2 regions of the Terribacillus sp. FSL K6-0262 genome follow, and region 2 is predicted to be linked to the other one. Evidence: riboswitches for the same ligand, from Rfam matches in the RefSeq annotation. Region 2 holds a riboswitch; the other holds the start of a gene.
What was found. A riboswitch is a leader RNA that binds a small molecule or an ion and turns the genes downstream of it on or off. The one in region 2 is predicted to bind glycine.

Region 1: linked by a shared signal. The riboswitch ahead of MHI54_RS10115 (amino acid permease) and the one ahead of gcvT (glycine cleavage system aminomethyltransferase GcvT) in region 2 are both predicted to bind glycine.

Annotation. Positions count from the first base shown of each region.
Region 1 covers NZ_CP150277.1:1,938,992-1,942,161, reverse strand. The annotation lists gene MHI54_RS10120 (sugar diacid recognition domain-containing protein) at 1-68, opposite strand, end outside; gene MHI54_RS10115 (amino acid permease) at 203-1,549, opposite strand; glycine riboswitch at 1,669-1,747, opposite strand; gene MHI54_RS10110 (hypothetical protein) at 1,982-2,245, shown strand; gene MHI54_RS10105 (DUF2268 domain-containing protein) at 2,387-3,154, opposite strand.
Region 2 covers NZ_CP150277.1:3,128,543-3,131,712, reverse strand. The annotation lists gene gcvPA (aminomethyl-transferring glycine dehydrogenase subunit GcvPA) at 1-263, opposite strand, end outside; gene gcvT (glycine cleavage system aminomethyltransferase GcvT) at 275-1,375, opposite strand; glycine riboswitch at 1,532-1,619, opposite strand; gene MHI54_RS16080 (SNF2-related protein) at 1,816-3,170, shown strand, end outside.

The sequences.
Region 1 (3,170 bases), 1.2 Mb from region 2:
TTTTGATTCAATATCTTCATCGTACGTCCGACAATTTCCTGAGCCAGTTCATACGTCAAGAATTGCATATTTTTTACCCGCCTTCCCGCTCATTTCATTTAGAATCTATCATAGTGGAGAGCGGATGGACAACTTAACTTATATCATAGATTAATAGGAACAGCCTCCATTTGCCGGAAGCTGTTCCTATCATTCGATTACCTTAATTGGACCGTTTCTTTCTGCCCCCATACAGCCCAAGCAGCAATACAAACCACAAAGGCGTCAGCAGCAGCGCCGGCCGCGTTTCATCCGCCGACAGCATGATAACGAGGACCCCTGCAAACATCGCCAGCACAGCATAGTTCACAAATGGCGCAAACGGTGCCTTGAACGTTGATTTTGCCTGCAATGCAGGACGGGTTTTCTTATATTTGATATGACAGATAAGAATGATGCTCCAAACCCAAATAAAACAGATGGCACTGATAGTCGTGACAATGCTGAAGGCTTGATCCGGGATGAGTTTGCTTAAGAGCGCCCCCACGGATACAACGATTGCCGACAGCCATAAAGCGTTCGCCGGGACGTGCTTTTTATTCAATTTGGCAAGCTGCGATGGACCTTGTCCTTGCTTGCTCAAGTTGTATAAAGTCCGGCTGGTGGAGAACATGCCGCTGTTCCCGGCAGATGCTGCCGATGTCAATACGACAAAGTTGATGATGCCTGCCGCAAGCGGAATGCCGACCAAGCTGAATGTCTTCACGAATGGGCTTTCTGCTGCATTCAGCTCTGTCCATGGATTTATCATCAATAGAATCAAAAGTGCGCCCACGTAGAAAAATAGGATCCGTAACGGTATCTTATTGATCGCCGAGGGGATATTCTTGGCTGGGTCAGCAGTTTCGGCTGCCGATACACCGATCAATTCCACACCGACATACGCGAAGACGACCATCTGGAAGGCGAGCAGGAAGCCAGGAATCCCATTGGGAAACAGTCCTCCGTGCTCCCATAGATTGGCAACCGAAACGGCTCCTGTATCTGTCTGGAAACCAATCACCAGCAGCACGATGCCAATACCGATCAGGGCCAAGATCGTGATCACCTTGATCAAGGCGAACCAAAATTCCAATTCCCCAAACAGCTTGACCGTAAGTAAATTAAGTCCCAATAAAACGATGACGCAGATAAGTGCAGGTACCCATTGCGGGATATCGAACCAATAATTCACATACACCCCGACAGCAATCACATCCGCCATCGCTGTCATTATCCAGCAAAACCAATACGTCCAGCCCGTCACAAACGATGCCCAAGGTCCAAGATAATCTTCGGCTATGTCCGTGATGGATTGATAGCCTGCCTTTGATAAAAGCAGCTCCCCAAGCGCCCTCATCACAAAAAACAGCGCAATGCCAACAATCAAATATGCAAAGATGATCGATGGGCCAGCCAGCTGGATCGCTTTCCCGGATCCCAGGAATAACCCCGTACCGATCGTACCGCCAATGGCAATCAGCTGTACATGTCTATTTGATAAGTCCCTTTTCAGCCCTTGTTGTGCCAAATCTTACTCCTCCTTCAAAAACCCAATAAAAAAAGAGATCGGAGGTTCTCCAATCTCTTGATCACAAGAATAACAAATACTATTGGTCATGCGCGCGCTGCAAAACACAAATACATATCCGATACTCTTCTGTCCTTTTGCCTGAGATTGTGAACCCTTCGGCGCCGCGCAAATAGCGGTCTCTCCAGAAGCTGCTCCTGCTATAGTGTGATCCATAGCATTCATAGCTTTATTATTAAGTTATTTAGATTTTGCTTGATTACCGTTCATTCTAATGTTTGTTGGATTTTTTGTCAAATCCAGATTGCAGCATGGCACCTCGATCCCCTTGACACCAAGATTCCGCTAAACCCCTAAGATACGTGTACCCTGCGATATTTTATTTGGGACATATAATACCCTGAATCCTTAAAACGTTATGGGGGTGAAGGTATGTCAGTTGGAAGATATCGTTCATTATGCCAAAGATACAGCGGTAAAGCAGTTGAAATCCGATGCCATGATGGCAGAATCCATAGAGGAATCATTCAGCGTGTAGATCAGAACCGAGTATATTTGCAGCCACTTGGCCGCTCCCGGAACCTGGGCGGCTTCGGTTACGGAGGCTGGGGGTATGGCGGCGGCTGGGGATTTGGCTGGGGAGTGGCCTTGGGAGCCATTGCAGGAATAGCCTTGCTTTCCCTATTCTGGATTTGACCATTCAACTAAAGCATGTTTATCTCAGCAGACCAGGATAACGGCATCATAGCCATGGAGAAGTGGGTATGACGAAAAGTCAGGACTTGGTGCACCCTGACTCCATGATCATCGTCCATATCCACTAAGCTCCATGCACCATTAATTCCCGCCGGCAATCACATCCGCTTCGACAGGCAGCAAGTCCTTGCTTGATAGGCTATTTCTCTCCATATACCTTTTCACTACATGATAACCGGCACAATAACCAAGCATCTTCGGATATTTACGATGACCGAATAAAATCGCTTGAAATTCCTGCTCCTCACGTAATAGCCGCCGCTTGGGCAGAATGTAATCCGCCCACATTTTGGCGATTTCCTTATCCGAATAAAAGGATGCCCAGCTTGCAGTCAGCTCCTCCCCCAGTCTTTCCCTGACCGCATTTTCCGCGATCCCCTCCAATACGATCGTATCCAGCAGCGTGTACATCCCTTCCTTTTTGTCAAAGTGATTCAGCCGGCAGACATGATTGTATTCATGCGTAAATATTGCCTTTATTTCCTCTTCCGTGTTTTTCGGGGAGATAAATAAAAAAAGCTTATCACCGAAAGCCAGCCCGGACTTGCCTCCCAATTGTGCTTGGAGCCATTCATTATGCACATCTGATGGAAAGATAAAGATCGGTATATCCGGACCTCCCCATTCCTTCTGCAGGAAAGCCTCGTCCTGCTTCACTATCTCCCACACCTTCTGATCCAGCAGCTGTTCCCCCCGCTTCTTCAGCGGGCGATACATGCCATGCCTGACGAGGTAATCATATATTTCAGAAGCAGAAGCTCCCGGGAAATGTTCTGTCAGCTGCCCGCACATCCCGACTGGATCCTCATAATCATGAAGCAGCCATTCATCTGTCCTGATTACACTCATAGCACTCCTCCTCACA
Region 2 (3,170 bases):
TCGACGATGGAAGGAATGTAATGATCGTACACACCTGCTCCAAGGAAGGAAGCATGTGTTTTCATCGTGACATTTCGATTGGCCAAAGCGGCAAGCTCCTCTTTCAATTCCCCTTCACTCTTCGGTTCCTTTATCCGAAGAGGCTCTTTGAGCCGGACCTCCTCCGGAATATCGGAGAAAAGCTCCTCCGTATCCTGCACACCTATCACTTGCAGCATTTCTTCTTTATCTTGGTCTGTCATTGGTAAGTACCTGAAATCCATGGCGTATCCCCCTATTTCCGCTTATAGAATGGTATTGCGACAACCTTGGCCTGCAATCTTTTTTTTCGGATTTGCACCTCCACAATATTTCCTTCTTCACAAGCATCCGCTTGCAGGAGGGCAAGACCGATTGATTTATCCAGCGTAGGTGATTTGGTGCCTGTTGTTACTTCACCAATCTGTACATCGCCTTTAAAAATCGGATATCCATGACGAGGGATTCCTTTATCCAGCATCTCGATACCGGCCAACTTTCGCTCCGTTCCGTTCTCTTTTTGCTTTTTCAAGACTTCTTTGCCGATGAAGTCGGCGGACTTATTCGTTTTCACCGCAAAGCCGATGCCTGCTTCGACCGGTGTGATTTCTTTTGTCAATTCATTGCCGTATAAAGGCAAATTCGCTTCGAAACGCAATGTGTCCCTCGCACCCAGACCGATTGGCTGAAGATCATATTGCCCGCCTTTTTTTAACAGCAGTTCCCAGACAGCCTGGCCGCTTGCAGACGGTCCATAGATTTCAAAACCATCTTCGCCCGTATAGCCAGTGCGCGAAATCAGGAAATCCCCGTCTATCCCCTCCAGATTCACAGGATAAGCAAACCGGAAAAACGAAATTTCAGACAATTCCGTTCCTGTCAGCTGCTGAAGGATTTGCTCTGCCTTGGGTCCTTGGAGGGCAATCTGCATATAAGCCCCTGACTGATTTTCGATCTCCACGCCATCACGCTTATGGGTAAGCAGCCATTCGAAATCCTTTTCGATATTGGCAGCATTGACAACCAAAAGATAACGATCATTGTCCAGCATATAAACAATCAGATCGTCCACCGTTCCGCCATCCTCATAACACATGACGCTGTATTGCGCTTTGTTTGGAACAAGCAGTTCCAAGTCATTCGTCAGGACATACTGCAGGAAATCCTTACTCGCCGGCCCATGAACCAGGATCTCTCCCATATGGGAAACATCGAATAAGCCGGCAGCCTGCCGCACGGCATGATGCTCTTCCTGGATGCTGGTGAAATGGACCGGAAGCTCCCATCCGCCGAAATCGATCGTCTTGCTGTTTGCCTGATAAGCAGGATAAATCGGTGTTCTTTTCAACTCGCTCATCATCCTTCTCCTCTCTTATGTACCTCGCAACGAAAAACAGAGCCACCTCGAAAAAACTTTGAGGGGCTCTGTCCATTTACCAGAAAGTTTCTTATCGTCCTTGGACCATAATTGCTTCTTGGGTGGCTCCCATTACGGAAGCACTCTCCAGAGTTGCGTCGTGCTGGAGTTCTTTTGCCTGAGAGATTCACTCAATATTTGCTCCTTCGGCGCCGCTTGCTGCGGTCTCTCCTCCAACATTCACTCGCGGTTTATGAAATTGTAAATCGCGGGCATACTAACAGACAATCAACCTATAAAAAAGCAAAATCCAAACATTCTAACAAAAAATATTGATAATGTTTGGTTTCAGCCCAATTATAACATAACAATTTTTGATTGTGTCTATCTTTTTTATGCTTTTTTCATGAAACTCCGAAGAATAAGGAGATGAGTTCACCATGCAAGCGGAAATACACGACGATGAACACTTCATCAATATGATGGATGAGGTACTGCAGAAAGAAGGAGAAACAGCATCCTGGGAGCATTTCCAAATGGCCTATACAGCTGCCAAAGAAACGAATATCGATACATTCACCGGCTTGGTCGCGCCCGGCTATCTGCCTCACATGACCTTCCACCCGCACCAGCTGGAAGCAAGCCGGCGGGTAGTCGAAGAGATGAATGGGCGCGCCATCCTTGCAGATGAAGTGGGGCTTGGTAAGACGATCGAAGCGGGTCTGGTATTGAAGGAATTGATGATACGCGGGTTGGTGAAAAAAGTGCTGCTGCTTGTGCCAGCATCCCTGGTCAATCAGTGGGTGAACGAATTGAATTCCAAGTTCCATATACCTGCCGCATCCCAGCGAAAGCAATATGTGTGGGAGCATTATGATGTGATCGTGTCCTCTATCGACTTGGCAAAACGCTCACCCCACCGTGAGATCATCTTGGAGCAAGACTATGATTTCGTACTTGTCGATGAAGCACACAAACTGAAGAACAGCCGAACAAAGAATTATGCCTTCATCCAGTCGTTAAAAAAGAAATATTGCCTGCTGCTGACAGCAACGCCTGTCCAAAATAGACTGAGCGATATTTATAATCTCGTATCCTTGCTGAAGCCTGGCTACCTTGGCAGCTACAAGCAATTCAAAGATACATATGGAGATGATCGCAAAGATGCAGAAGAGCATCATTATCTGAAAGAACTCATCCGTAAAGTGATGGTCCGCAACCGCCGGGAGGAAACGGGACTGCAATGGACGAAGCGGAAAGTCGAGACCATTTGGATCGATTTCACCGAGGCAGAGCGCCGGGTGTATGAGAATATGCAGGATTCCACCAGCGCCGCAGCGACTTTCGCAAAAATCACCCTGCTCCGGGAGCTATGCAGCTCCAGGGAAGCTGCATATTTGTCCATGAAGAAAATGGTCGAGGAAAATCCGGAATCCGGCACTGCCTATCTGCCGCTCATGAAAGAAATCGAACAGCTGCCTCAGCATAGCAAGGCGTTAAAGGTTGTCGAGCTGATCAAGGCCGCCCCGCCCGGGGAGAAATTCATCATCTTTACCGAATATCGGGCAACGCAATTTTATTTGCAATGGACACTGAAGCAGCACGACATATCCTCCGTGCCCTTCCGGGGAGGCTTCAAAGCCGGCAAAAAGGACTGGATGCGTGAGCTGTTCGAAAAGCACGCCCAGGTCCTGATTGCGACCGAAGCTGGCGGCGAAGGAATCAACCTTCAATTTTGCAGCAATATGATCAATTATGACCTGCCTTGGAATCCGATGCGGCTGGAACAGCGAAT